Regions from separate parts of the Streptomyces sp. NPDC002564 genome, predicted to be linked through region 2. Evidence: riboswitches for the same ligand, from Rfam matches in the RefSeq annotation. Region 2 holds a riboswitch; each other region holds the start of a gene.
What was found. Region 2 has a riboswitch for cobalamin ahead of ACFYXE_RS37550 (cobalamin biosynthesis protein). Riboswitches for the same ligand answer to the same signal wherever they lie in the genome.
Positions count from the first base shown of each region.

Region 1: another riboswitch for cobalamin. It lies ahead of cobN (cobaltochelatase subunit CobN); the one in region 2 lies ahead of ACFYXE_RS37550 (cobalamin biosynthesis protein).
Region 3: another riboswitch for cobalamin. It lies ahead of ACFYXE_RS29315 (energy-coupling factor ABC transporter permease); the one in region 2 lies ahead of ACFYXE_RS37550 (cobalamin biosynthesis protein).

Region 1 covers NZ_JBIARE010000007.1:327,389-337,150, forward strand. Annotated here, with positions in the region: gene ACFYXE_RS25595 (precorrin-8X methylmutase) at 1-424, opposite strand, end outside; gene ACFYXE_RS25600 (cobalamin biosynthesis protein CobG) at 421-1,692, opposite strand; cobalamin riboswitch at 1,816-1,936, shown strand; gene cobN (cobaltochelatase subunit CobN) at 1,974-5,597, shown strand; gene ACFYXE_RS25610 (amidohydrolase) at 5,626-6,939, opposite strand; gene ACFYXE_RS25615 (histidine phosphatase family protein) at 7,080-7,754, shown strand; gene ACFYXE_RS25620 (ANTAR domain-containing protein) at 7,912-8,823, opposite strand; gene ACFYXE_RS25625 (enolase C-terminal domain-like protein) at 8,979-9,762, opposite strand, start outside.
Region 2 covers NZ_JBIARE010000022.1:402-10,163, reverse strand. Annotated here, with positions in the region: gene ACFYXE_RS37560 (putative cobaltochelatase) at 1-1,675, opposite strand, end outside; gene ACFYXE_RS37555 (cobyric acid synthase) at 1,755-3,323, opposite strand; gene ACFYXE_RS37550 (cobalamin biosynthesis protein) at 3,320-4,273, opposite strand; cobalamin riboswitch at 4,381-4,524, opposite strand; gene ACFYXE_RS37545 (hypothetical protein) at 4,656-4,880, opposite strand; gene ACFYXE_RS37540 (inorganic phosphate transporter) at 4,893-6,179, opposite strand; gene ACFYXE_RS37535 (class II aldolase/adducin family protein) at 6,563-7,267, shown strand; gene ACFYXE_RS37530 (alpha/beta hydrolase) at 7,334-8,470, shown strand; gene ACFYXE_RS37525 (hypothetical protein) at 8,572-9,762, shown strand, end outside.
Region 3 covers NZ_JBIARE010000009.1:256,602-266,363, forward strand. Annotated here, with positions in the region: gene ACFYXE_RS29300 (DUF3048 domain-containing protein) at 1-699, opposite strand, end outside; gene ACFYXE_RS29305 (PTS sugar transporter subunit IIA) at 897-1,673, shown strand; gene ACFYXE_RS29310 (PTS ascorbate transporter subunit IIC) at 1,701-3,269, shown strand; cobalamin riboswitch at 3,421-3,605, shown strand; gene ACFYXE_RS29315 (energy-coupling factor ABC transporter permease) at 3,635-4,345, shown strand; gene ACFYXE_RS29320 (energy-coupling factor ABC transporter substrate-binding protein) at 4,345-4,788, shown strand; gene cbiQ (cobalt ECF transporter T component CbiQ) at 4,795-5,544, shown strand; gene ACFYXE_RS29330 (energy-coupling factor ABC transporter ATP-binding protein) at 5,541-6,446, shown strand; gene ACFYXE_RS29335 (endo alpha-1,4 polygalactosaminidase) at 6,471-7,298, opposite strand; gene ACFYXE_RS29340 (SGNH/GDSL hydrolase family protein) at 7,492-8,373, opposite strand; gene ACFYXE_RS29345 (lytic polysaccharide monooxygenase auxiliary activity family 9 protein) at 8,691-9,206, opposite strand; gene cynR (transcriptional regulator CynR) at 9,302-9,762, opposite strand, start outside.

The sequences.
Region 1 (9,762 bases), on a different contig from region 2:
GCGCGTTGCCGATGGCGACGACCGAGCCGTCGAGGCGGTCGCGCCACAGTTCCAGGGCGGCGGCGCTGCGGGTGGTGCCGAGGCGGGCCGCGAGGTCGGGCACGGACGGGTCGGCCAGGGTGCAGATCACGTCGTTGTCGGCGGGCAGCCGCTTGCGGGTGACGCCGCTGGCGACCATGTTCGCGTCGCACAGGATCGGCGCGCCGTCGCGCAGCGCCTTGCGGGCGTCGGCGATCACCCGCGGGCTGTACGCGAGGTCCTGCACGAGGTCGACCATCCCGCAGGCGTGGATCATCCGGACCGCGACCTGGCTGACGTCGGCGGGCAGACCGCCGAGGTCGGCCTCCGCGCGGATGGTGGCAAAGGACTCGCGGTAGATCGCCGCGCCGTCCTTCTCGTAGTCGAACACTGTGCTCTCGCTCATTTCGTGGCCGTCGTTGTCGGAGTGGTACGTGCCGTGGTGACCGTCTCGGTCAAGGTGCCGCCCGTGACGGGCGTCCACTCCTCGCCCGGGACGCGCACCGTCACCTCATAGGTGCCGTCGCCGGTGGCGAGGACGTCGACCCAGTCGCCGCGCGGGTGGCCGCAGCGCCGTTCGCAGCCGGACCAGTGGACGGGCAGCCCGCCGGCGCCGGGCACGGCGTCCGCGCGGACGTCGGCGAGGGACTTGGCGCAGCCGGGGCGGCCGGTGCAGGCGCCCACGCCCAGCCAGGGCGAGTCGGCGGTGGTCAGGTATCCGGCGTCCGCCAGTGCGCGCAGTCGCGCGCGGGCGTCCGCCCCGTCGGCGAAGCCGGGCAGGACGAAGCCGCGCCACGGGGTGACGCGCAGTTCGTCGGCGGGCAGGGGGAGCAGGGCGCGCCACTGGGCTGCGGTGACCCGGCCGAGCCGGGCGTGGACGGCCACGGCGCGGCCGACGACGCCGGGGGCCGGCGGGGCGCTCCGGGAGACGGCCCACGCCTCGGCAGGACCGGCGTCGACGCCCGCCTGGGCCAGGGCCCCGGCTACGTCCACGGGGTGCCCGCCGGGCAGTTCCCCCACCCGCCAGGCGCCGTTGCCCGCGGCGGCGCGGAACGCCCCGGCGGCGGCGAGGGCGGCGCGCGGCGCGTCCGCGGCAGCCACCCGGAAGGCGCGGCCCCCGAGCCGGACGACCGCCGTGCCGCCCGATTCTGCGATCAAGGTCACATCGCCGCCGAGCCGGGCCACGTCCCCGCGCCCGTCGTCCAGGGCGAACAGGAAGCGGCCGGAGAGGTCCGTCGTCCACTCCTCGGCGCACAGCAGCGCGTCCAGCTCACGGACCCACCACCGCAGGTCGGCGTGGCCGAGTCCGTCGGTTCCCGCCAGCGGGGACGCCACGATGTTGCGGACGCGCTCGTGCCGCTCGGAGGGCAGCAGGCCGGCGTCCGCGAGCAGCCGGGAGAGCTCGCCGCCGCAGCTCTCGCCGAGGCCGCGCAGCTCGATGTTGCCGCGGGAGGTGATGCTGAGGTTCCCGTCCGCCAGACGCTCCGCCGCGGTGCCCAGCACGGCGGCCTGACGGGACGTCAGAAGCCCGCCGGGCAGCCGGAGGCGGGCCAGTCGGCCGTCGTCGGCGCGGTGCAGGCGAAGGGCTCCGGGGCAGGCGTCACCCCGGTCGCGTATGAGGGATTCGCCCTGGTCTGGGGAGGGTGCTCGGGTGGGCGGCATGGCGGCGAGCATACCCACGCGGATCCGGCGGGGCGCCCGGCGAGACGGGTCGTCCCGGCAGGTGCCCGCCCCACCGGCGACGGGCAGGACTTACTATGCAGGCGGCGGTCCGCTCATCGGACCGCCGACGCCAGCGACGGCGTGGGTCCACCAGGACCCGAGGGAGGAAGCCCGGTGCGAATCCGGCGCGGTCCCGCCACTGTGAACCCCACCCCGTGTGGGGCGAGCCAGGAACTCCTGCCGTCCATACGACCACCCGGGGCGCGGACACCCCGAGGAAGGCCTGCGCCCGCATGCTTCTGCTGTTGTCGACCTCCGACACCGACCTGCTCAGCGCCCGCGCGGCGGGAGGCCCGGTCGACTACCGGTTCGCCAACCCCGCCCGCCTCGACCTCACCGAGCTGCCCGCCCTGCTCGACGGCGCCGACCTCGTCGTCGTGCGCCTCCTGGGCGGTGTCCGCGCCTGGCAGGACGGCCTGGACCAGCTCATCGGCACCGGCCTCCCGGTCGTCGTGCTCACCGGTGAACAGGCGCCCGACGCCCAGCTGATGGCCTCCTCCACCGTGCCGGTCGGCATCGCCGCCGAGGCCCACGCCTACCTGGCGCACGGCGGACCGGCGAACCTGGAGCAGCTCGCCCGCTTCCTCTCCGACACCGTGCTGCTCACCGGCCACGGCTTCGAGCCGCCCGCGCCCGCCCCGTCCTGGGGCCCGCTGGAGCGCACCGCGCGCCCGGTCGAGGGCCCGACGGTGGCGGTGCTCTACTACCGCGCCCACCACATGAGCGGCAACACCGCCTTCGTGGACGCGCTGTGCGGCGCGATCGAGGACGCGGGGGCGCGGCCCCTGCCGCTGTACGTGGCCTCGCTGCGCGCCCCCGAGCCCGAGCTGATCGACACGCTGCGCGCCGCCGACACGATCGTCACGACGGTCCTCGCGGCCGGCGGCACCAAGCCCGCCGAGGCCTCCGCGGGCGGCGACGACGAGTCGTGGGACGCGGGCGCCCTGACCGGCCTGGACGTACCGATCCTGCAGGCGCTGTGCCTGACCGGTTCGCGCGCCTCCTGGGAGGAGAACGACGAGGGCGTCTCGCCGCTGGACGCCGCGAGCCAGATCGCGGTGCCGGAGTTCGACGGCCGCCTGATCACCGTGCCGTTCTCGTTCAAGGAGATCGACGAGGACGGCCTGCCCGCGTACGTGGCCGACGCCGAGCGCGCGGCCCGGGTCGCCGGCATCGCCGTACGGCACGCCCGCCTCAAGCACATACCGGCGGCCGACAAGCGGCTGGCCCTGGTGCTGTCCGCGTACCCGACGAAGCACTCCCGGATCGGCAACGCGGTGGGCCTCGACACCCCCGCGTCCGCCGTCGCGCTGCTGCGCAGGCTGCGCGCCGAGGGCTACGACTTCGGCCCCGAGGCCGACCTGCCCGGCCTGGTCTCCGGCGACGGCGACGAGCTGATCCGCGCGCTCATCGACGCGGGCGGCCACGACCAGGAGTGGCTCACCGAGGAGCAGCTCGCCGCCAACCCGGTGCGCATCCCGGCCGCCGACTACAAGCGCTGGTACGCCACGCTCCCCGCGGAGCTGCGGGAGTCCGTCGAGGGCCACTGGGGTCCCCCGCCGGGCACGATGTTCCTGGACACGTCCCGCGTGGGCCGGGGCGGCGACCCGGAGGGCGACATCGTGCTCGCGGCCCTGCGCCGGGAGAACCTGCTGATCCTCATCCAGCCGCCGCGCGGCTTCGGCGAGAACCCCATCGCGATCTACCACGACCCCGATCTGCCGCCCTCGCACCACTACCTGGCCGCCTACCGCTGGATCGCCGCCCCCGCGGCCGACGGCGGCTTCGGCGCCGACGCGATGATCCACCTCGGCAAGCACGGCAACCTGGAGTGGCTGCCCGGCAAGAACGCGGGCCTGTCGGCGGCCTGCGGCCCGGACGCCGCGCTCGGCGACCTGCCGCTGATCTACCCCTTCCTGGTCAACGACCCGGGCGAGGGCACGCAGGCCAAGCGCCGCGTGCACGCCACGCTCATCGACCACCTGGTGCCGCCGATGGCGCGCGCCGACTCCTACGGCGACATCGCGCGCCTGGAGCAACTCCTCGACGAGTACGCGCAGATCAGCTCCATGGACCCGGCGAAGCTGCCCGCGATCCGCGCGCAGATCTGGACGCTCATCCAGGCCGCGAAGCTGGACCACGACCTCGGCCTCGAGGAGCGCCCCGAGGACGACGGCTTCGACGACTTCCTGCTGCACGTCGACGGCTGGCTCTGCGAGATCAAGGACGCCCAGATCCGCGACGGACTGCACGTGCTCGGCCAGGCCCCGGCCGCCGCCGACCGCGTCAACCTCGTCCTGGCGATCCTGCGCGCCCGCCAGATCTGGGGCGGCACGGCCGCGCTGCCCGGCCTGCGCGAGGCGCTCGGCCTCGACGAGTCCGCGGCGACCCGGGTCACCGCCGACGAGGCGGAGGAGAAGGCCCGCGCCCTGGTGCAGGCCATGGACGACGCGGGCTGGGACCCGGCGGCGGTCGCCTCGGTGGCCGCGGGCCACGGCGAACAGGTCGCCGCCGTCCTGGAGTTCGCGGCCCACGAGGTCGTCCCGCGGCTGGCCGGCACCACCGCCGAGCTCGACCACGCGGTGCACGCGCTGCGCGGCGGCTTCGTCCCCGCGGGCCCCTCGGGCTCCCCGCTGCGCGGCCTGGTCAACGTCCTGCCGACCGGCCGCAACTTCTACTCGGTCGACCCCAAGGCCGTCCCCTCCCGCCTCGCGTGGGAGACCGGCCAGGCCCTGGCCGACTCCCTGGTCGAGCGGTACCGGTCGGACAACGGCGACTACCCCACCTCCGTGGGCCTGTCCCTGTGGGGCACCAGCGCGATGCGCACCGCGGGCGACGACGTGGCCGAGGCCATGGCGCTGCTCGGCGTCCGCCCCGTCTGGGACGACGCGTCGCGCCGGGTCACCGGCCTGGAGGCCGTCCCGTACGAGGAGCTCGGCCGCCCCCGCATCGACGTGACGCTGCGCATCTCGGGCTTCTTCCGCGACGCGTTCCCGCACACCATCGGCCTGCTCGACGACGCGGTGCGGCTCGCCGCCTCGCTGGAGGAGCCCGCCGAGCACAACTACGTCCGCGCCCACACCCAGGCCGACCTGGCCGAGCACGGCGACGAACGCCGGGCCACCACCCGCATCTTCGGTTCGCGTCCGGGCACGTACGGCGCGGGCCTGCTGCAGCTCATCGACTCCCGCGACTGGCGCACGGACGCGGACCTCGCCGAGGTGTACACGGTGTGGGGCGGCTACGCCTACGGCCGCGGCCTGGAGGGCCGGCCCGCGCGCGGCGAGATGGAGACCGCGTACAAGCGCATCGCGGTCGCCGCGAAGAACACCGACACCCGCGAGCACGACATCGCGGACTCGGACGACTACTTCCAGTACCACGGCGGCATGGTGGCGACCGTCCGCGCGCTGCGGGGCACCGCCCCGGAGGCGTACATCGGCGACTCGACGCGCCCCGAGACGGTCCGCACCCGCACGCTGGTGGAGGAGACGAGCCGGGTCTTCCGCGCCCGCGTCGTCAACCCCAAGTGGATCGAGGCGATGCGCCGCCACGGCTACAAGGGCGCCTTCGAACTCGCCGCCACCGTGGACTACTTGTTCGGGTACGACGCCACGACGGGCGTCGTCGCCGACTGGATGTACGACAAGCTCACCGAGACGTACGTGCTGGACCCGACGAACCGTCAGTTCCTCCAGGAGAACAACCCCTGGGCGCTGCACGGCATCGCCGAACGCCTCCTGGAGGCGGAGTCGCGCGGCATGTGGGCCAAGCCGGACCCGGCGGTGCTCGAAGCGCTGCGCCAGGCCTACCTGGAGACGGAAGGCGACCTGGAGGACGGCGGCGACGAGGGCTGAGCCCCCGTCACCGCCGGGCGCCCGGCCGTCACTTCGCCGGGCGGGCGCCGTCCAGCCAGGCCAGTGCGGCCGTCGTCAGCGCGGTGACCCCGGTGGACAGGGTCGGCTCGACGAGCGGCGCGAAGAAGGGCGAGTGGTTGGAGGGGATGTCCCGCTCGAAGGTGCCGCCCCGCTGCGCGGCGGCGACCTTTTCCGGGTCGGCCCCGCCGAACAGCCAGTAGCAGAGCGGGATGTCGCGCTCCGCGCTCGTCGCGAAGTGCCCGACGTCCTCGCTGCCGGTGACCGGACCCGGGTCGAGGACCCGGTCGGCGCCGATGACGTCCCCGATCGCGGCCGCCGTCCGCTCGACGGCGGCCGCGTCGTTGCAGAGCACCGGGAACGCGTCGATCTCCGTGATCTCCGGTTCCTTCTCCGCGCCCGCGGTGGCCGCCTCGCCCTTGACGATCCGCTCGACGGCCGCGAGGACCCGGGCGCGCACCTCGGGCGTGTACGTCCGGATGTTGACCTTCAGCTCGGCCTCGTCGGGGATGATGTTGTCCTTCGTGCCCGCCTGCAGCGAGCCGACGGTGACCACCGCCGTCTCGGTGCCCGCGATCTCCCGCGACACGATGGTCTGCAGCCGCATCACGGTCGACGCGGCCATCACCACGGGGTCGATGGACGCCTCGGGCCGCGAGCCGTGCGCGCCCTTGCCGAACAGCCGCACGCGCAGCGCGTCGGTCGCCGCGAAGGCGGGCCCCGCGTGCACGCCGACGAGCCCGGCGGGGAACGGCGCGACGTGCTGCCCGAGGACCACGTCCGGGGTGCCGAACCGCGCGTAGAACCCGTCGTCGACCATCACCTGGGCGCCCTGGGCGATCTCCTCGGCGGGCTGGAAGACACCGACGATCCGCCCCGACCAGTCGGCGCGCGCGTCCGCGAGCAGCTGCAGGGCGCCGAGCAGGCAGGTGACGTGCATGTCGTGGCCGCAGGCGTGCATGACGCCCTCGGTGCGCGAGGCGTAGGGCAGTCCGGTGCGCTCGGTCACGGGCAGCGCGTCCATGTCGGCGCGCAGCAGGACGGTGGGCCCCGGCCCGTTCTCCAGGACGGCGACGACACCGGTCCCGCCGACGCCTTCGGTGACCTCGTACCCGTACGAGGCGGCGCGGCGGGCCGCCTCCGCGGCGGTGCGGTGCTCCTCGAAGGAGAGCTCGGGGCGGGCGTGCAGGTCACGGTAGAGGTCCGCGAGGCCGTCCTTGATCGCGTCGAGGCCCGCGAGCGCCCGCGACGGCGGCGCGCCGGTGCGGCCGGCCCCCTCGGTCTCCTCGGTCCGGTCGTTCCCCGCGGTGCCGTCGGCAGCCATGTCGCACTCCTTGTCGATCGCTCCCCGCCACTGTACGTACGCGGCCGGGTCGCGCGTCGGCGACGGAACCGGACCGGGCGTGATCACGTCACTTGAGGCTACGAGCCCACGCCACGACCGACGCGAGGAGAGCCCGCACCATGACCGGCACCGCCCCGACCCCCGGCCGACCGCCCGCGCCCGCCCCGCCCTCCTCCGGCACCGCCACCCGGCACCTGTACGTCACCCGGCACGGCGAGGCGACGCCCGACGAGAGCGGCCTGACGGCGAAGGGCCGGCGCCAGGCGGCGCTGCTCGGCGAGCGCCTGCGGGACATCCCCCTGTCGGCGATCCACCACGGTCCGCTGCCCCGCGCCGAACAGACCGCGCTCCTGGCGGCCGATCGCCTCGACGGCGTCCCCGTGCACCGCTCGGCCGCCGCGGGCGACTACCTCCCCTACGTCCCGGGCAGGGACGAACTGCCCCCGGAGACGGCGGACGCGACCCTGGAGCGCCTGGCCGCCTTCCCCGAGGAGGAGCGCACGGCGGGACCCGCCCTCGCCCGCGAGGCGCTCGCCCGCTTCACGGGCCCGGTCCCCGGCGACGAGCCGCGCCACGAGCTGCTCGTCACGCACAACTTCCTCGTCGCCTGGCTGGTCCGGGAGGCCCTGGAGGCCCCACCGCACCGCTGGCTCGGCCTGAACCACTGCAACGCGGCGCTGACCCTCATCCGCTACGCCCCCGGCCGCCCGGCGACGATCGTGTTCTACAACGACCTGCGCCACCTGCCCGAGGACCTGCACTGGACGGGTTTTCCCCCGGAGCTGCGGGGCTGACGCGGCAGCACGGACGCCGAAGCCGGACGACGGGAACGGGCATGAGATCGCCTCTGCTGGTTACTCCGGAACCATGCGGGTTGGGACCACAGCCCGCCCGGGCCCTTCGGGCCGAAGCGGCCCGAAGGGCCTGCCCCCGCCGTAGGTCGCGGCGGTCTCAGGCGTCCGTGCGTGCGTCCATCGCGCTGCGGTGCAGGTCTTCCAGCGCGTCCAGGACGACGGTCCTGCTGTGCCACTCCAGCCACGGCCCGACCGTCTGCTGGATGCGTTCCAGGGCGGACAGCTGGGTCTGGGAGAAGCCCTCCACCGGGCGGGCGTGGTGGCTGGAGATCACGCCGCGCACGACGCCGTCCGTGCCGCTGAGGGGGACGCTGTGGCAGGCCCGGCTGCCGCTCGCGAGGATCACCTGGCGGGTCTCGTCGTCGAAGATGCCGGTGGTGGCGACGTCGCGCACGGTGACCTGCTGGGCCGCCGCCGCGGCCCGCGAGCAGGACGTGCCGTCCTCGACGAACGCGAAGTAGTCCGTGAAGGCCTGCGGGTGGCCCTGGTGTCTCTCCATGCGCAGCACGCCGGCCTCGGCCAGCTGGGCGTTGCCCGCGTCCCCGCCCGCGATCTCCCGCACCCGGTCGAGCGCCGCGTCGAGCACCTCGGCCTGGTTCTTCGCGTCGAGCTTGCCCGCGTGCAGGGCCGCGAGGGAGGGCGGGGGCGTGCGGGTGCGGCCGGGGAACCACACCGGGGCGCCCGGTTCGGGCTCGCCCGTGGTCGTGAGCGCGGCGGCGATCTGGTGCAGCTTGATGTTGGAGCGCTGGGAGGCGTCCCGCATCACGGTGAACGCCGTCTGCGCGTCGGCCAGTCCGTACCGGCCCACAAGCACTCCCTGGGCGAAGGCCACCCGCGTGCGGGCCCGCACCTGCTTCTCCAGGCCGGCCACCCGCTCCCGCAGCGAACGGGCCTCCACCCGCAGCGCCTCCTCCCCCGACCACACCGCGTCGACGGACAGACCGGCGGTGCCCGCCCCGACGGCGGGCACGACGGCCTGGCGTACGGCCGGGGGCTGGTTCTCGCTCACGGACGGCCTCCTTCTGCCGGGACCCGGCCCCCGGGGCCCCGGCATCACAACAGGGCCCCGGCGGGGCCCCGTCCACGCGTGCGTGCTGCTCGTCAGCACTGCCCCGACCGTATCCACTTCACCCCCTCCGGTCACCCCGCGCGCGGGGTGACCGGTCAGCCCCCGGAGCGGACCAGGCTCGGGCGCTTCGCGTCGAACTGCCAGCCCGGCACGAGGTGGCGCATGCCGATGGCGTCGTCCCGGGCCCCCAGGGCCTTGCTCCGGTACAGCTCATGGGCCGCGCGCAGGCGCTCCTCGTCCAGGGTGACGCCGAGGCCGGGGGCGTCCGGGACGGCGATCTCCCCGTCGACGATGCGGGGCGGGTCGGTCGTCAGGCGCTCCAGGCCCTCCTGCCAGATCCAGTGCGTGTCCAGCGCGTTGTAGTCGCCGGGGGCCGCGGCGCCGCAGTGGGTGACCATGGCGAGGGAGATGTCGAAGTGGTTGTTGGAGTGACAACCCCAGGTCAGGCCCATCGCGTGGCACAGCTGGGCGACGCGCACCGAGCCCTGCAGCGTCCAGAAGTGCGGGTCGGCCAGCGGGATGTTGACCGACTGCAGCGCCAGGGCGTGGGTGAGTTGGCGCCAGTCGGTGGCGATCATGTTGGTCGCGGTGGGCAGGCCGGTGGCCCGGCGGAACTCGGCGAGGATCTCGCGCCCCGAGTAGCCGCCCTCCGCCCCGCAGGGGTCCTCGGCGTAGGCGAGCGTGCCGACCAGCGGGGCGCACAGCTCGACGGCCTCGCGCAGCGACCAGGCGCCGTTCGGGTCGAGGGTGATCCCGGCCTCGGGGAAGCGGTCCTTGAGGGCGCGGACCGCGGCGACCTCCTCGGCACCGGCCAGCACCCCGCCCTTGAGCTTGAAGTCACGGAAGCCGTACCGCGCGTGGGCCGCCTCCGCCTGCCGC
Region 2 (9,762 bases):
GCAGCGCCACCTCGGCGTCCTTGCCGCGGAACGTCACCAGGCCCACCTTGTCGCGCCGCTGATAGGCGTCCAGGAGGAGCGAGAGGACGGCGCCCTTGACGGCGCTCATCCGCTGCCGCGCCGCCATCGACCCGGAGGCGTCCACGACGAACAGCACGAGATTGCCCTCGCGCCCCTCGCGGGTCGCCTGCCGCAGATCGTCCCGGCGCACCACCAGACCCGTACCGGAGCGGCCGCGCGCCTTCTGGTGCGGGGCCGCGGCCTGCACGGTGGCGGCCAGGTGCAGCTTGGTCAGGGCGCCCCGCGGGCGGCGCGAACCCGTCGTGCGGCCGTGCTCGGTGCGGGCGCGCGAGCGCCGGCCCGCCGCGCCCTCGCCGATGCCGGGCACGCTCAGCATCTTCGTGCGGAACGGCTCGGCGGCCCGTACCGCCTGCTGCTCGCCCGCGGCGCCGCCCGGCGCGGGCGCGGGCTCCCCCGGGTCACGGTCCGCGTCGTCGTGCCGGGGGCCCTGCTGCTGTCCGGGCAGCTCGGGCGACGGCGGTTCGGCGGAGGGGGACTGCGCGGAGGGGGAGTCGGGCGCACCGGAGTCGTCGGCCGGCGGCCGGCCGCCGCCACCGTCGGGACCGCCGCCGTCGGGGTCGTCGTCGCCCTCGGGCCCCTCGTCCTCGCGGGCCTCGTCGAGCGCCTCGTCGAGCTTGTCCTCGTCCAGGCCCGGCGCGTCGAAGGGGTTGCGGCGCCTACGGTGCGGCAGCGCGAGCAGCGCGGCCTGCCGCACGTCCTCGCTGTGCACGTCGGTGCGCCCCGCCCACGCGGCCAGCGCCGTCGCCGTACGGGCCATCACGATGTCCGCGCGCATCCCGTCGACCTCGAACGCCGCGCAGGTCGCCGCGATCTGCCGCAGCGCGGCGTTGCCGAGGACGACCTCGGGCAGCAGCGCCCGTGCGGCCACCACCCGGTCGCGCAGCGCCGACTCGTCCCCGGTCCAGCGGCCCGCGAAGCCCTCGGGATCGTCGTCGTAGGCCAGCCGCCGCCGCACCACCTCGACGCGCTGGTCGGTCTCCCGGGACGCGGCCACCTCGACGGTGAGCCCGAACCGGTCGAGCAACTGCGGGCGCAGCTCGCCCTCTTCGGGGTTCATCGTGCCGACGAGCAGGAACCGGGCGGCGTGCCGGACGGACACACCCTCGCGCTCGACGTACGAGGCGCCCATCGCGGCGGCGTCGAGCAGCAGGTCGACCAGATGGTCGTGGAGCAGATTGACCTCGTCGACGTACAGGATGCCGCGGTGCGCGTCGGCGAGCAGGCCGGGCTCGAAGGCCTTCACGCCCTCCGCCAGGGCCCGTTCGATGTCCAGGGCGCCCACGAGCCGGTCCTCGGACGCGCCGACCGGCAGCTCGACCATCCGCGCGGGCCGCGCGGCGGCGCCGCCCGACCCGTGCGGGCCGTCGGGGCAGCGGGGGTCGGGGGCGGCCGGATCGCAGGAGAAGCGGCACCCGGCGACGACCGGCACCTCGGGCAGCAGCGCCGACAGCGCGCGCACGGCGGTGGACTTGGCGGTGCCCTTCTCACCCCGTACGAGCACGCCGCCCACGGCGGGCGATACGGCGTTCAGCAAGAGCGCGAGCCGCAGGTCGTCCTGCCCGACGAGGGCGGTGAACGGATACGGGGTACTCACAGTGCCTCCTTGATGCGTGCGGGGTGGTGCGGGGCGGGGCCCTTCGGCGCGGCGGGCCCGCGGGCGGGCGCGGCGCCGGTCACGACGGCGCTCCCGGCGGGACGAACGGCAGACCCGCCGGTACGCCCTTCTCGATCAGGTCCAACAGCGCGCCCGTGTCCGCGTGTTCTTCGATCAGGTCGCCGAGCAGGTCGAGCTGCGTCTCGCGCAGCGTGTGGAAGCTGGTGTCGGGGGCGGGCACGAAGCGGCGCCCGGCCGCCCGGGCCACCTCGGCGAGGAACCGGCGCCGGAACCCGTCGCTCTCCAGCGCCCCGTGCCAGTGCGTGCCCCACACCTCGCCGACCCGGCAGCCGTCCAGGCCGTGTCCCCGGTCGTCGGAGACGAACGCCTCCCCGCCCAGCACCTCGGCCACGCCGTGGTGGATCTCGTACCCCTCGACGCGCTCCCCGAGGGCCTCGCCGACCGGCCGGGCCAGCGTCTTCTCGCGGGCGAACCGCACCCGCACCGGCAGCAGCCCCAGGCCGTCCACCGACCCGGCGCGCGACTCGACGTCGTCCTCGATGTGCTCGCCGAGCACCTGGAACCCGCCGCAGATGCCGAGCACCGGGCGGCCCTCGGCGGCCCGCCGGGCCAGCGCGTCGGCCAGGCCCCGCTCGCGCAGCCAGCGCAGGGCGGGCACGGTGCCGCGGGTGCCGGGCACCACGACGAGGTCGGCGTCGACGAGTTCCTCGGCCCGGTCCACGAACCGCACGACGACGCCCGGCTCCGCGGCCAGCGCGTCCACGTCCGTGAAGTTGGACATCAGCGGCACCGCGCACACGGCGACGCGCAGCACGTCCTCGCCGACCGGCGGCGCCACCACGGACTCCCGGACCGCGCCGCGCAGGGACACCCGCAGGCCGTCCTCCTCGTCGATCCCGAGCCCGTGCTGGAAGGGCAGCACGCCGTACGTGCGGCGCCCGGTGAGGCCGAGCAGCATGTCGAGGCCGGGTTCGAGCAGGGAGACGTCGCCGCGGAACTTGTTCACCAGGTATCCGGCGACGAGCTCCTGGTCGGCGGCGCTCAGCAGCGCCGTCGTCCCGAAGAACGACGCGAACACCCCGCCCCGGTCGATGTCCCCGACCACGAGGACGGGAAAGCGGGCGGCGCGCGCGATGCCCATGTTCACGATGTCGGTGCGCCGCAGATTGATCTCCGCGGGGCTGCCCGCGCCCTCGCAGATCACCGCGTCGTAGCGGGACCGGAGCTCGTCGAGGCAACCCACGACGGTGTCGAGCAGCGCGGCCCGGCCACCGCCCCGGAGCCGCTCGCCGGGCGCCGATCCGGCGGTCCCGAAGAATCCGCGCGCGCTCATCTCGCCCACCGGCCTGCCCATCAGCACGACCTGGCTCGACCGGTCGCTGCCCGGCTTGAGCAGCACGGGGTTCATCAGCGCGCTCGGCTCGACGCGGGCGGCCTGCGCCTGCATGGCCTGGGCCCGGCCGATCTCGGCGCCCTCGCGGGTGACGAAGGAGTTCAGGGACATGTTCTGTGCCTTGAACGGCGCGACGGACACGCCCTTGCGGGCCAGCCACCGGCAGATGCCGGCGGTCACGACGCTCTTGCCGGCGTCGGAGGTGGTCCCCGCGACGAGCAGTCCACCACTCATGATTGTCTCCCTGACGTTGCCGACCTCAGTGTCCGGTGTGCGGCCACCGCGACGCCGAGCGCCAGCCAGCTCACCCGCCGGGACAGCCGCACGGCGCGCTCGATGTCCGTCACCCGCACGGCGCGGCCCGCGCCGTTCAGGACCGGCCGGTGCTCGACCCGTCCCGCGTACGAGAGGGTCCCGCCGAGCCGCACGCCCAGCGCCCCGGCGAAGGCCGCCTCGACGGGCCCGGCGTTCGGGCTCGGGTGCTGCGCGGCGTCCGCGCGCCAGGCCCGTGCCGCGCCCCCGGGGGAGCCGCCGGCCAGGGTCGCGAGGGCCGCGGTGAGCCGGGCGCCGGGCCAGCCCACGACGTCGTCGAGCCGGGCGGAGGCCCAGCCGTAGCGGCGGTGACGCGGCGACTTGTGGCCGACCATCGCGTCCAGCGTGTTGACCGCGCGGAACCCGACGAGTCCGGGCACACCGCCCAGCGCGCCCCACACGAGCGCGCCGACGACCGCGTCGGAGGTGTTCTCGGCGACGGACTCCACGACGGCCCGCGCGATGCCGTCGGCGTCCAGCGCCTGCGGGTCGCGCCCGCACAGGTGCGGCAGCCGCTCCCGCGCCACCTCGATGTCCCCGGCCGCCAGCGCCCCGCCGACGGCCCGCGCCTCACGGCCGAGCGAGGTCCCGCCGACCACCGACCAGGTCGCGGCGGCGGTCAGCGCGACGCCCGCGGCGGGGGAGTGGCGCACGAGGCGGGCGGCGAGGGCGGCGGCACCCGTGGCGCCGCCGGCGCACACGGCGGTGTGCAGGGCGCCCCAGCCGCGGTGGTCGCGCCACAGCCGTCGTTCGACGGCACCCGCGGCACGGCCGAACGCGGCGACCGGATGGCCCCGGCGGGGATCGCCGAGCAGCAGGTCGGCGAGAAGGCCGGCGGCGGCGCCGTACGCGAAGTCGCGGTCGGCACGCACGGGCTCAGCCCGCCGCTTCGCTCGGCAGAGCGGGCGTACGCGGGGAGGGAACCGGCACCGGGCGGCCGAGCATGGCGATATGTCCTCACTCAGGGTGTCCGCGCCCTGGTTCGACGTGATGCGGTGGCGAGAGTTCCTGGCTCACGGGGAGATGCTCCCCGGTGACAGTGGCGGGACCGCGCCGGATTCGCACCGGCTTCCTCTGCTGCCGCCGTAGTTGGCCCCGGCAGTCCACCACGGCCCGCGAAGGCCCGTCAACTCGCTGTTGACCTGCGGCGGGAGAGTGTGTTGGGGCCCACAGCGGCTCCCGCGCACGCCCCGCACACACCGGTGGGGCGCGGGGCGTTCGCACGCTCCGCGCCCCACCGGGGACGAGCTGGTGTCAGGCGACGATGAGGAAGATCCCGTACGCCACCGCCGCCGCGCACAGCGCGAAGCAGGCGTACGCGCCGGTGCGGGCCAGTGCCGCCGGGCCGCCGCCGGAAGCGGTCGCCGCCTCCTGCTTGGAGAGACCGACGATGCCGAGGGTGAACAGGCCCACCAGGGCCACCGTGACCGCGAGGCTGACTCCGAAGACGGAGCCGAGTGCTGCCCAGTCGATGCTCATGCTGATCTGTCCTTACACCGTCGCGGGCCGGGCGGGGTCCGCCATGGCGCCGGTGGTGGTCGTGGTCGGGGCCGAGACGCCGGCCTTGACGGACGCGTCCGCGGTGACCGCCCCGGCCGGGGGCGGCGAGACGGCGGCGATCGCGGTGGTCACGACACCGGCGGGCTCGGTGGCCGGGGCGGTGTCGCCCGGCCGGATCGCGTCGTCGGTGACGTTGGTGTGGTCGATGGCGTCGCGCCGCGAGAGGGCCCAGATCACGGCCGAGCCGCCGACCAGGATCGCGGCGGTGGCCGCGATGCCCCAGGGGCCCTGCTTGGTGAGGAACTCCGCGCCCGCGCCGACCAGACCGGCGGCCGGCAGGGTCAGACCCCAGGCGACGAACATCCGGGTGGCGGTGGACCAGCGGACCACGCCGCCCCTGCGGCCCAGACCCGCGCCCATCACGGCGCCGGAGCAGGACTGCGTGGTGGAGAGCGAGAAGCCCAGGTGCGAGGAGGCGAGGATGACCGTCGCGGCGCTGGTCTGGGCGGCGAAGCCCTGCTGCGGCTGGAGGTCGGTGAGGCCCTTGCCCATGGTGCGGATGATGCGCCAGCCGCCCAGGTAGGTGCCGAGGGCGATGGCCACACCGGCCGAGACGATGACCCACATCGGGGGGTTCGCGCCGGGGTTGAGGACACCGCCGGTGACCAGGGCGAGCGTGATGATGCCCATGGTCTTCTGCGCGTCGTTGGTGCCGTGCGCCAGGGAGACGAGGCCGGCGGAGGCGATCTGGCCCACGCGGTAGCCCTTGGCGGTGGCCTTGGTGTCGGTGTTGCGGCCGATCCGGTACGTCAGGCGGGTGGCCAGCATCGCGGCGATGCCCGCCACGAGCGGCGCGGCGAGGGCCGGGATCAGGATCTTGGTGACGACGGTGCCGCCGTTGATCGACGACCAGCCCATCGACATGACCGCGGCGCCGATGAGGCCGCCGAAGAGGGCGTGCGAGGAGCTGGAGGGCAGGCCCACCAGCCAGGTCAGGAGATTCCAGAGAATCGCGCCGACGAGCGCGGCGAATATGACCTCTGTCTTGAGGCCGTCCTCGTTGACGATGCCGCCGGAGATCGTCTTGGCGACCTCGACGGAGAGGAAGGCACCGACGAGGTTCAGCACGGCGGACATGGCCACCGCCGTCTTGGGCTTCAGAGCGCCGGTCGAGATGGTCGTCGCCATCGCGTTGGCAGTGTCGTGGAAACCGTTCGTGAAATCGAACACGAGAGCGGTGACGATCACGATCCCGAGGAGAAGCGTGATGTGTTCCATTTACCCAGGCTTCTGTTGGACGTCAGTGGCATGTGGAACGTAGGCAACCCGGGTGAACGGAAAGTGAACTGGGCCGGGCGGTGCGGTGACCCGAAGCGGAGCGCCGTCGCCCTGTCCGTGCCGGGCGGCCGAAGACGATCGTACGGAGGCAGGCCGTCCGCCCCGCAAACTGGCCGGAGTGTCGGGTTCCGCCATCCGGCGGCCCACCCCCGCCCGCACCCTCGCGGCACCCCCGCGGAACCGCCGGGGAGATCCTGGTCACCCGGCCCCGCCCGCCGGCCGGACCGCCCGCCACCCCAAGCGGAACGGCACGGGCCGCGCCGCCCCCGACGTTCCGTCCCGGCGCCCTGCAGCGACCGGCCCCCGGCTGGCAGGATCACCGCATGACTGAGCAGCGGGAGCACGGGGACCACACGGGCCAGCAGGACGGCCACGCGGCACGCGACGCGATCGGGCGGGCCTGGGACGAGCTGGTGGACACGGCCGTCAGGACGGTGCGGGACGGCCTGGTCGTCGGCACCTCCGGCAATGTGTCGGTGCGCGTCGGCGACACCGTCCTCGTCACCCCGAGCGGCGTCCCCTACGACCGGCTGCGGCCCGAGGACGTGGTCGGGGTCGACCTCCGGGGCCGGCAGGTCCTCGGCGACCTCGCGCCGACCAGCGAACTCCCGCTGCACCTGGCGATCTACCGCGCCACCGACGCCGAGGCGGTCGTGCACACCCACGCCGTGCACGCCACCGCCGTCTCGATGCTGGTCCGCGAGCTCCCCGCCGTCCACTACATGACCGGCATCCTCGGCGGCCCCGCCCGCGTCGCGCCGTACGCCCTCTACGGCACCGAGGAACTCGCCGCGTCCATGCTGGAGGCGCTGCGCGACCGCACCGGCTGCCTGCTCCAGAACCACGGCACGGTCACCTACGGCGGCACCCTCTCCCAGGCGTACGACCGCACGGCCCAGCTGGAGTGGATGTCCCGCCTCTGGCTCACCGCGTCCGGGGTCCCGGGCCGCGCCCCCTCGCTCCTCTCCCCGGCCCAGCTGCGCGAGGCGGAGGCGAAACTGCGGGGCTACGGCCAGCCGGCCCGCTGAGCCGCCGGGTCACCCCGCGGGCACCGCCCACTGGCCCCGGAGCCCTCGCCCCCGGACACTGGGACGGTGCGCCCAGCCAAAGCGACGGCAGCGGCCGTCACCGCAGTCACAGCCGCCCTCGGGACCGCCGCAGCCGCCATCGCGGCGGGCCGTTTCGCCAGCGACGCCGCCCTCAAGGCGCCCGCGGGCCGTCCCCTGCCGACCGAGCCGCGCCTGACCGTGCACGCCACGGCCGCCGGCCAGATCACCCTGACCCGGTCGCTGGCCAGCCTGCGCCCCGGCACGTACGGGCTCAGCGGCAACGGCACCCACGCGGTCGTCGGCCCCGTCCTGGAGTCCGCCCCGCACGAGGCCGACACCGTCGTACGCCGCCTCGAAGCCGTCACCCACGGCTCCCTGGACCCCGGCGCCCGCGTCTGGCTCACCCCGCAGGTCCACATCGGGGACCCGCACGCCGCGCTCGGCCTGGACCACGCGGACATCGACATCCCCGGCGAACTCGGCGGCCTGCCCGCGTGGTTCGTGCCCGGCGCCCGCGACACCTGGGTCATCACCGTGCACGGCCTGGGCACCACCCGCGAGCACCCCATGGTCGTCATGGACTTCCTGCACCGCCTGCAGCTCCCCGTCCTCGACCTCGCCTACCGCGGCGACCTGGGCGCGCCCCGCTCCCCGGACGGCCTCGGCCACCTCGGCGAGACCGAGTGGCGCGACCTGGACGCCGCCATCCGCTACGCCGTGCGCAACGGCGCCGAGCGCGTCGTCCTGCACGGCTGGTCCACCGGCGCCGCCATGTGCCTGCACGCCGCCGTCCACTCCGCGCTGCGCGACCGCGTCAGCGGCCTCGTCCTCGACTCCCCGGTGCTCAGCTGGGAGACCACCCTGCGGGCCCTCGCCGGTGCCCGACGCACCCCGGGGCCGCTCCTTCCGCTTGCGGTCCGTGCGGCCCAGGGCCGCACCGGGCTGCGCGGCGACCGCACCCTGGCCGCCGCCGACCCCGCCGCCCTGTCGGTCCCCACCCTCGTCGTGCACGGCCCCGGCGACGCCGTCGCCCCCTGGGCGCTCTCCCGCCGCCTGGCCGAACAGCGCCCGGACCTGGTCACGTTGCACACCGTGCCGGACGCGCCGCACGGCGCCATGTGGAACGCCGACCCGGCGGGCTACGAAGAGGCGCTGCGCCGCTTCCTCACGCCCCTGATGTGACCGCGGGGGCCGCCCTCCCCGGCGGCCCGCACGGCCCCCTCGCGCCGCCTGCGTCCTCATTCCGTTTGGGTTTTCGGACCGTCAACAGGAAGACTGCTCCCGTGACGTCCCGTACCCCGCGCGACTCCAGGCTCCGACTTGTCCACGCGCCCTACCCGAAGGCCGAAGAGCGAGGAGAGGCCAGGCGCGACAGCACACGACCCCTCTCCGCCGCACCCGGCGCGATGAGCGGCCGCCGCACGCGCCGTCCCGCGCCCCGGCCGCCCGAGGGCACCCCCGCCCCGGCGGAGCTGGCCCGGCGCGCCCGCGCCGGTCTCGCCGCCGCCGCACGGGTCGCCCGCTGGGCCGACGCCGCCCTGCGCCCGGGCCCCGGCGGCACCGGCGCGACGCCCGACGGCAAGGGCACCCTCTCCGACACCACCGCCGAACGGGCCGCCGCCGAGCTGGGACTGACCGTCGGTCAGGTCCGCGCCGACTGGGACACCGCCCGCCTCGCGGGCCTCATCGAGGTGCACGGCGACAGCGCCCGCCCCGGCTGGCGGCTGCGCGCCTGGAACCGCGACGACACCGCCGTGCTGCGCGGCTGGGTCGCCCTCTTCGACGCCTGGTCGCTCGCCCACCCGGCGCCGGACGACCTCGCCCCCGCGGCCGTCGCCGAGTGCGTCGAGGCCATGCCCCAGGTCCTGTCCTTCCTGCAGCTGTCGGCGGGCCCCGTCCCGGTGCCGCAACTGCTCGACCTCCTCGACCAGCGCGTCACGGAACTGCGCACCGAACGCTGCGAGATCGCCTACGGCCCCCAGCCGGCACCGGTCGCCGCCGTCGCGGTCCCGCCGGACGTCCCGCTCGCCGACCTGCTCGACTGGGCGCTGCACGGCCTCGCCGCCGTCGGCGCGCTGACCTGCGCCGACGGACAGGCCACGCTCACCCCGCTGGGCAGCTGGGCGGTCTGGGTCAAGCTGGAGCAGATCTGCGTCGCCGCGCAGAGCCCCGCCGGACACATCGAGCAGTCCGCCGAGGACATGCTGCGCGGCTGCGCCCGCCTGCGGCCCAACGCGGCCCGCGCCGAGTACCGCGCCTGGCTCGCCGCCCGCCCCGTCGGCAGCGCCGTCACCGACCTGCTCACCGCCGCCCGCGGCGAGGACGCCCTGCTGCGCGGCCTCGCCTTCGAGGCCCTGCGGGTCGTCGGCGCGCCCGCCGAGGCCGAGGTGCGGGCCGTCGTCGACGAACCCCCGCTGCGCCCCTACGCCCTGCTCTGGCTCGCCGAGCAGGAGGGCGCCGACCCCGAGGACGTC
Region 3 (9,762 bases), on a different contig from region 2:
CCAGCGGCCCTCCCGCGGCGACCAGCGGAAGGAGTGGCTCGCCGAGGCGTATCTGACGGTCCGCACGTCGGCGCGGGTGCCGCCCTGCGGGGCCGCGCCGAACCGGAAGCCGATGTCGTTCGGCCGGTCCGCCTTCGGCGCCGACCGCAGCAGCGCCTTCGGACGCAGGAACAGGTTGTGCGGCGCGGCGCGGCCGCCCTCACGGAAGTAGGCGCCGGGAACCCGGCCGTGCGGGCGGGCGTACAGCGGCGAGTCCCTGAGCGTCTTCTGCAGCGCGCTGCGCACGCCGGAGTAGGCGAGCGCGGGGCGGCCGAACTGGCGCAGGAGCTCCACGTCGGACTCGCGGGCGCTGCGCACCGGTCCGACCGCGCGCGGGTACTTGCTGGAGTACACGCCCATCAGGCGGCTCATGCCGCCCTCGACCTTCTCCACGTAGACGATGTCGGCCTGGTCGAGGCCGGTGTGCGGCCGGGCTCCCCGGGCGTTGTCGAACTTCACGGCGAGGACCGGCCCCTGATCGGCCGTGAGACCGGTGAACGGCGAGGTGCGCGGCGCGGGAGCGTCCTCCCTGGCCGGTGCCGGGGCCGGTGCGCTCGCCCAGGAGGGGGCACCCACGGTGAGCGTCGCCGTGGCGACCAGCGCGAGCACTTTCGCGCCGAGGCGGGTGCGGCGGGTGGCCCGGACTGTCGTTGCTGCCATCTAGGCGTCTCCATTCGTGACGGAACCGGTCGTTGCACACCGGCAGGCGCACATCTACCTCCCGGGGCCGTACCGCCAACCGCCGCTGGGGCCATCCACCCTGGTCACGTCACTCTTTCCGGGGGCACCCCGCGTGGCTGCGCCCCGAACGGCGGCGCCGACGTGCCGGGCCCCGCACGTCGGAGACAATCATGGGCATGGCAGCGCTGACCGAGATCCTCCCCGTGGAAGCCGTGCTCCTCGACGCCCCGGCGGCGAACTGGCGCGAGGCCGTCCGGCGCGCCGGCGACCTGATGGTCGCCACCGGTGCCGCCACCGACACGTACACCGCGGAGATGATCGAGAACGTCCAGGAGAACGGGCCCTACATCGTCATCGCGCCGGGGCTCGCCTTCGCCCACGCCCGCCCCTCGCCCGCCGTCCTGCGCACCGGCATGTCCTGGGTGCGCCTCGCGGCCCCGGTCGCGTTCGGGCACGACACCAACGACCCCGTCGAGCTGGTGGTCGGCCTCGCCGCGAAGGACGCCTCCGAGCACACCGCGGCGATGGGCGCCCTGGCCCGGCTGCTCGCCGACCCCGGCACGGCCCGTGCGCTGCGCGAGGCGACGACGCCCGCCCAGGTGCACGCCCTCCTCGGCGATGGCCCCGCGCCCGCCCGGCCGCGCGGACGGGCCGCGCGCGGCGGGGACCTGCACAAGATCCTGACGGTCTGCGGCAACGGCGTCGGCACGAGCCTGTTCCTCAAGCAGACCGTCGAGGGCGTCCTGGACCGCTGGGGATGGGGCCGGTACGTCACCGTGGAGGCGACGGACACCATCTCGGCCAAGGGCAAGGCCGACGAGGCCGTCGCCATCCTCACCTCGCGGGAGATCGCCAGGACCCTCGGTGACGTGGGCGTCCCGGTGAAGGTCGTCGAGGACTTCACCAGCGCGGCGGAGGCCGACCGCGTGCTCAGGGACACCTACGACGTCTGACGGCCCCGCGCCCAGGAGGGAACCACCATGGACTGGCTCGTGTCGATCGCCGAGTTCCTCGTCAACGAGATCCTCAGCCAACCCGCGTACCTCATCGGCCTCATCACGGCCGCGGGTCTGATCGCGCTCAAGAAGACCGCCGGGCAGATCGTCGGCGGCGCCATCAAGGCGACGCTCGGCTTCCTGCTCATCGGGGCCGGCGCGACGCTCGTCGTCGGCGCCCTCGCCCCGCTCGGCGAGATGATCCAGGGCGCCACCGGGGCGCACGGAGTGATCCCCACCAACGAGGCGATCGTCGGCATCGCGCAGGAGCAGTACGGCGCCCGCGTCGCCTGGCTGATGATCCTCGGCTTCGCCGTCAGCCTGCTCCTGGCCCGCTTCACCCCGCTGCGCTATGTCTTCCTGACCGGGCATCACATGCTGTTCATGGCGACCCTGTTGACGATGGTGCTGGCCATCGCGGGCCAGGCGTCATGGGTCGTGGTCGTCGTCGGCGGCGTACTGCTCGGCATCCTGCTGGTCGCCATGCCCGCCTTCGCGCACCCCTGGACCAAGCGTGTCACCGGCAACGACAGCGTCGCGATCGGCCACTTCGGCACGGCCGGGTACATCGCGGCGGGCGCGACCGGACAGCTGGTGGGCAAGCGCAGCCGCAGCACCGAGGAGATGAACCTCCCCGAGGGCCTGCGCTTCCTGCGCGACTCGATGGTCGCCACCGCCCTGTCCATGGTGCTCATCTACCTGATCATGTCGCTGGTCTTCCTCGGCAAGGTGGGCAAGGCGGCGGCCTTCAAGGCCTTCGGCGAGAACGGCGCGGCGGGCGCGACCGGCGTCGGCGACTACGTCATGCAGTCCGTCATGCAGGGCCTGCAGTTCGGCATCGCCGTCGCCGTGATCCTCTTCGGCGTCCGCACGATCCTCGGCGAACTCGTGCCCGCCTTCCAGGGCATCGCGCAGAAGCTCGTGCCCGGAGCCCTGCCCTCCCTGGACGCGCCCATCGTCTTCCCCTATGCACAGAACGCCGTCCTGATCGGCTTCATCGCCAGCTTCATCGGGGGTCTCGTCAGCCTCGGGCTGCTGGCCTGGGTCTTCCACCCGGCCCTCGGGCTCGCGCTCGTGCTGCCCGGCCTGGTCCCGCACTTCTTCACCGGCGGCGCGGCCGGGGTCTACGGCAACGCGACCGGTGGCCGCCGCGGCGCCGCACTCGGCGCCTTCCTCAACGGCGTCCTCATCACCTTCCTGCCCGCCCTGCTCCTGAAGGTCCTCGGCGCCTTCGGGGACGAGAACACCACCTTCGGCGACGCCGACTTCGGCTGGTTCGGCACCCTCATCGGCTATGCGGCGAAGGCGGGCGAAACCGGCGGGATCGTCCTGATGCTGCTGATCGGCGCGGCCGTCCTGCTCGGCGCGATCGTCGTGCAGAAGCGGGTCGTGGAGACCGGCTGGGACCCCGGCGCCCGCCGCGACGCGCTGCTCCCCGCCGACCGGGCGCTCACCCCGGCCGCCGCTCCCGCCGGTTCCCCCGTCGCGTACGCGAAGATCGCACCCCCGCGCGGCGCCCCGAAGCCGCCCCCGCCGCCGGACGACGGCGCCTGACCACGGACCGCGCGGACCTGCTCCGACCACGCGCGCACCTGCTCCGAACCGGCGCGCACCCGCTCTGAACAGGGGCGCACGCGGTGGTACACGCGCTCGCGTGTGACATCACGGCGCAGCGGCCGCAAGTTGTCAGCAGATCAGTTGAGCACTAATGTCACCACGCCTTGGTGCACGGGAAATCCGGTGTGATGCCGGTGCGGCCCTCGCCACTGTGATCGGGAAGTCCGGCTCCAGCCCTCGCGGCAGCCACTGGGTACTCGCGTACCCGGGAAGGCGGAGTCCGGTCGGTAAGACCCGTCAGCCAGGAGACCGGCCAAGGCACGTTGTCCATCCACGAGGTGCTGGAGAGGGTCTGCTGAGCCATGCACATAGCCGAGGGTTTCCTCCCACCCGCGCACGCGATCGCCTGGGGCGTCGCGTCCGCGCCGTTCGTCGTCCACGGAGTCCGCTCCCTGACCCGTGAGGTCAAGGAACACCCGGAGAGCACCCTGCTCCTGGGTGCCTCCGGAGCCTTCACCTTTGTCCTTTCCGCACTGAAGATCCCGTCCGTGACGGGCAGTTGCTCCCACCCGACCGGAACCGGGCTCGGTGCGATCCTGTTCCGGCCGCCCATCATGACGGTGCTCGGCACCATCACCCTGCTCTTCCAGGCGCTGCTGCTCGCCCACGGCGGGCTCACCACGCTGGGCGCCAACGTGTTCTCGATGGCGATCGTCGGACCCTGGGCCGGATACGCGGTCTACCGGCTCCTCAAGCGGTACGACGTGCCGCTCATGGTCGCCGTGTTCTTCGGCGCGTTCGTCGCCGACCTGTCCACGTACTGCGTCACCAGCGTCCAGCTGGCCCTGGCCTTCCCCGACCCCAGCAGCGGCTTCCTCGGCGCGCTGGGCAAGTTCGGCGGCATCTTCGCCGTCACGCAGATCCCGCTGGCGGTCAGCGAGGGACTGCTCACCGTCCTCGTGATGCGGCTGCTCGTGCAGTCCAGCAAGGGCGAGCTCACCCGGCTCGGCGTGCTGCTGCAGCGCAAGCAGGCGGACGCCACCACCAGGACCGAGACGGGGGCCAGCGCCTGATGAACAAGAACGCAAAGATCAACATCCTGCTCGTCGTGATCGTCGCCGCTCTCGCGGTGCTGCCCCTCGCGCTCGGCCTCGGGGACGACGAGAAGGAGCCGTTCGCCGGCGCCGACGCGCAGGCCGAGACGGCCATCACCGAGATCAAGCCGGACTACGAGCCGTGGTTCTCGCCGCTGTACGAACCCCCGTCCGGCGAGATCGAGTCCGCGCTCTTCGCCCTCCAGGCGGCCATCGGAGCGGGCGTCCTCGCGTACTACTTCGGCCTGCGCAAGGGCCGCCGTCAGGGCGCCGAGCAGGCCGCCCGCACCGAAGAGGCGCCCCCCGGGGAGGCGCTCGGCGACCAGGCCGCCGAGCCGGACGGCGACGGCGCGCACCAGCCCGTCGGTGCCCGGCGGTCGGCCGATGCCGGCGGCGCCGGGTCCGGCACCGGGCAGGTCTGATCCGGCGTGCTGCCCATCGACGCGGCGGCGCACAGCAGTCGCTGGCGCCGCCGGCACCCGGTCGACAAGGCGGTGCTCGGGCTCGGACTCACCGTCCTCGCCATCTCGCTGCCGCCCTGGCCGGGCGCCGCCCTCGTGCTGGTCACCGCCGTCACCGTGCTGCTCGGCCCGGCGGGCGTACCGCCCCGCAAACTGTGGCGCGCCTACCGCGTGCCGCTCGGTTTCTGCGTGACGGGAGCACTGACCCTGCTCGTCCAACTCGGCGGCCCCGACGGGTTCGTGGCCTTCGCCGAAGGCGGCCCGGCCCGCGCGGGAGGCCTGCTCCTGCGGACCTCCGCCGCCTCGCTCGGGGTGCTCCTCTTCGCCTTCACCACACCGATGTCGGACCTGCTGCCCCGGCTGGTGAAGGCGGGTGTCCCCGCGCCGGTCGTGGACGTGGCGCTCGTGACGTACCGGATGAGCTTCCTGCTCCTGGACTCCATGGGCCGCATCCGGCAGGCGCAGGCCGCCCGGCTCGGCCACACCACCCGCGCGGCCACCTGGCGCTCCCTGGCCGGTCTCGGCGCCACCGCGTTCGTGCGCGCCTTCGACCGGGCCGGCCGGCTGCAGGCCGGGCTCGCGGGCCGCGGCTACGACGGCACCCTGCGGGTCCTGGTGCCCGAGGCCCGGGTCTCGCGGCCCTTCGTGACCGCGGCCGCGGCGCTCCTCGTGGGCCTGGTGGCCCTCACCCTCGTCCTGGAAAGGTTCCTGCCATGAGCGAGCCGACAGCTCTGCGCGAGCCGGGCGCTCCCGACGGGCCGGGCGGGCCCGTGGTCGCCCTGCGCGCCGCGTCCTACGCCTACGAGGACGGGCCCACCGTGCTCAGCGGCCTGGACTTCGACGTCGTCGAGGGGCGGGCGCTCGCGCTGCTCGGCCGCAACGGCAGCGGCAAGACGACCCTCATGCGGCTCCTCAGCGGCGGACTGCGCCCGGCCGGGGGCTCCCTGACCCTGGACGGCGCTCCCGTCACGTACGACCGCAGGGGCCTGACCCGGCTGCGGACGACCGTGCAGCTGGTCGTGCAGGACCCGGACGACCAGCTCTTCGCGGCCTCGGTCGAGCAGGACGTGTCGTTCGGACCGCTCAACCTCGGCCTGCCGGACCCCGAGGTCAGGGCCCGGGTCGCGGAGGCACTCGCGGCCCTGGACATCGTCGCGCTCGCGGACCGCCCCACCCACCTGCTCTCCTACGGGCAGCGGAAGCGGACCGCCATCGCCGGTGCCGTGGCCATGCGTCCGCGCGTGCTGATCCTCGACGAACCGACCGCCGGGCTCGACCCCGACGGGCAGGAGCGGCTGCTCGCCACCCTGCAGCGGCTGCGGGACGCCGGGACCACCGTGGTGATGGCCACCCACGACGTGGATCTCGCCCTGCGCTGGGCCGACGACGCGGCGCTGCTCACGCCCTCCGGGGTGCGCACCGGGCCGGTGGAGCGGATGCTGGCCCGGCGCGACCTGCTGGCGCAGGCCGGGCTGCACCTGCCCTGGGGCATCGCCGTCGGTGAGCTGCTGCGCACCCACGGCCTGGCCACCGGCGAGGACCCGCGCACCGCCGAGGAGTTGGCGGCTCTGGCGGCCGGAACGCACACGGGCGCGCCGGGCGCCGCGGGTGAGAGCTGATCCCGGCAGCGGCGCACCGCGCGCTCAGCAGTGCCGGTACACGTGGCCTTCCTCGCCCTCGGGCCGCACGTCACGGTCGCGGAGCGTGATCGAGAGCTTCTTGCCGTACGTGCGGCAGGCGGCGTCGAAGTCCTTCGCCACGTACTCGATGTCGAAGACCTTGCCGCGGTACGCGGACGCGTAGTCCTGGCACTCCTTGTACTGCGCGCACTCCTCGGCCACGGCGAAGTCGAAGCCGATGTCCCTCCGCCGGTCCAGCAGGTCGGTGGTGTTCTTCTGGGCGATGGCCAGGCCCCGGTGGTGCGCGCGCCGGGCGAGGAGCCGGGCGAAGTCGGCGGCGTCGTCGGCGGTCAGCAGGTCGTCGGAGCGTTCGTAGGAGTCGAGGTTGTCGGGCTCCACCGCGTCGTACCCCGCCTTCGCGCAGCCGTCGATCCACCCGCCGACGATCTCCGCGAGGGCCGCGCGCTTCTTCGCGGTGGAGATGTCGAGCAGCGGCTCGTCCCAGTCCTCGTCGACGACGGTCTCGCCGTCGTCGTCCCGCAGGATCAGGTCGTCGTGCTCGCGCTCCCACCAGCGGGTCGCCTCCTTGCCCGGCTGGGCCTGGAAGGCGTTGACGTAACAGATGTTGTAGAGGCCCGGCACCGGGTCGGCGGAGCGGTCGCGCGAGACGGCGCGGACCTTCGACGGGGGCCGGTAGGGGCCGCCCAGCTGGTAGTCGAAGGCCGCGTCGACGGGCGGCTGCCGGACCTCGCCGCGGGCGGGGCGCGCCGTGGAGGTGCCGGACCCGGTGTCGCCGTCGCCGCCGTCGCCGGAACAGCCGGCGACGAGGGCGAGGAGCAGGGTGCCGCCCAGGGCGGCCCGTGCGGACCGCCCGGCCGCCGCGCGCCGTGCGGGGCCGGTCGGCCGCCGCGGGGAAGTCCTGCCGCTCCGTGCGGAAGGTGTCTCGTCGGTCCGCACGGAGCGGTTCTTGCTGGTACGCCACTTGGTCCCGGTCACCCGACAAGGATCTCAGGGCCCGCCGCCGGACCGCGCGGCGGGACGCGGCTCAGGACAGGTTCAGGACCTTGGCGGTCTCCTTGGCCATGCCGGCCTCACCGGCGGCGTTGGGGTGGACGGGGACGAAGTTGGTGCCGAACAGGACCGGTTCGATCCAGCGCTCGCTCGCCGGCCGGCAGGCGTCGTGCGCGTCGGAGGCGGCGGCCAGGTCGACGAAGGTCGTCCCGGTCTCGGCGGCGGCCCGCTGCGCGGCGCCGTTCAGATGGGCTTGCAGGTCGCGCAGGTAGGGCACGTCGCCCTCCGCGATGGGCAGCTTGGCGAAGCAGCCGGGCACCGCCTTCGCGGGGGTGATCCACGGGTAGCCGAGGATCGCGACGCGGGCCTTCGGCGACCTGGCCCTGATCTCGTTGAGCGACGCCCTGATCGCCGGGTACGTCTTGGTCTCGACCTGGTCCTTGAAGGTGGAGCCGTAGCGGTCCTTGCAGGGGCTGCCCTTGCCGCCCGTGAGGATCCCGGCGCTGCCGCAGGAGAGGATCGCGTTGATGAACGTGCTGTTGTCGTTGCCGCCGATGGTGAGCGTCACCAGCTCCGTGTCGCTCTTGAGCGCGTCGAACTGCGGGGCGACACCCGGGTACTGGGACTGCGTGAAGTCCTTGGTCTGGGCGCCGCCGCAGGTGACGTCGGTGAGCTTGGCGCCGGTCTTCGCGGCCAGCAGGTGCGGGTAGTTCAGGAGCGTGCGGGCACACGGCAGGGGCGCCGTCGGATCGAGGGGGAGGACACCCGATCCGGCGCTGTAGCTGTCGCCGAGGGCGACGTAGCGGGTGGGCGCCTCGGCGTCGGCGGCGGCCGGTCCCGCGCCGAGACCGAGGGCCGCGATTCCGGTGACGGCGGCGAGCGCCGCGACGGTGCGATGCTGTGCGGGCATGCGCATGAGGGTTCTCCTCCGTGCGGGGGGATGTGGGGGGTGCGGGGTGGGGCTCGTGCAAGGTAGTTCACGCTTTAACGCCTCACTACGTGCGGAGATGCGCATCCGGAGGCATCCGGGGGAGTCGTCTTGGCAGGCGGGTGACAAGCGGGGGCGAGGGGCGGCGCCGAGGTGCCGTTCAGGGCGGGGCCGCACCCCGAAACGCCCGTCCCGCCGGACCGAGGACGGTCCGGCGGGACGGGCGAGGCGGCGTGTGTGGGGGGACCGCCTTCGGTTCCGCGGAAGGGTGGAGCCGGGCGGGTGCCGGTGCTCGATGCCCGGCGTCAGCCCTTGATGTTGACGTCGATGCAGGCGTAGAACGCGTTGGCCGTGTCCGCGATGTTCCACACCGCGAGGACCTTCTGCTTGCCCGTGAGCCCGCCGAAGTCGACCTTGTGCGTGACGGTCTCGCCCGGCTGGGCGCCGCCGTCGTCGACCTCGGCGATCTTGTTGCCGCCGACGAAGTACTGCCAGGTGCTGGTGCTGTGACGTGCCGTCAGCTTCCAGCTGAAGTCCTGGGAGGAGCCGACGTCGGTCACCTGCCAGTTCTTGCTGTCGTCGTCGAGCTCGGCGAACCGCGAGTTTCCGCCGCTGCACGTCGTCTGGCCCTTGGGGCCCTCGACGCTCTGCGGCTCATGGGTGATGTCGCCGCAGGCCACGGTGCCGGCCGCACACTGCGCCTGGCGGCTCGGGGGTGCGTTGACGTAGCCGTGGGCGCCGGCCGGTGAGACCGAGGTCAGGACGAGTACGGGCGCGAAGCCCGCTCCGACGATCGCGGCCAGTTTCCGCTTCGAACGCATCTGTGCTCCCTCTGGGGTGGGGGGTGAGGGGGAAGAGACGACCGGGCGCCTCGGTCGACTCATTGGCCTAGACCTTACTGATTGTCGGAACTCCGTCAACCCTTCAATTGATGTTCGTGGGGCGGAAGTTGCGTCCGGGTCCACTCGTGGATCAGCTCGGTGAAGGCCCGCGCGGCGGCGCTGCGATAGCCGTTTTCGCGGGTCAGCAGGGTGACCGTGCGGGTCGGCAGGGCGGGGTCGAGGGGGATGGCGTGCAGTCCGGGGCGTTCACGGGTGAGGGCGTCGGGCAGGACCGTGGCCAGCGGGGTGTGCCGGACGATCTCGGTGAGCGCGTTGATCGAGGTGGCCTCCACGGCGACGTCCGGCCGCACGGCGTGCCGGGTGAAATGGGCGTCGATGTGCACGCGGGTGGCGAAGTCGCCGCTGAGCAGGGCGAGTCGGGTCGTGGCGAGCTCGCCGAGGGGGAGGGGGGTGGCGCGCGCGGCCCGGGGGTGGAGGTCGCCCACGACGAGGTTCAGGTGCTCGGTGAACAGGTCGGTGGCGGACAGGCCCGGCA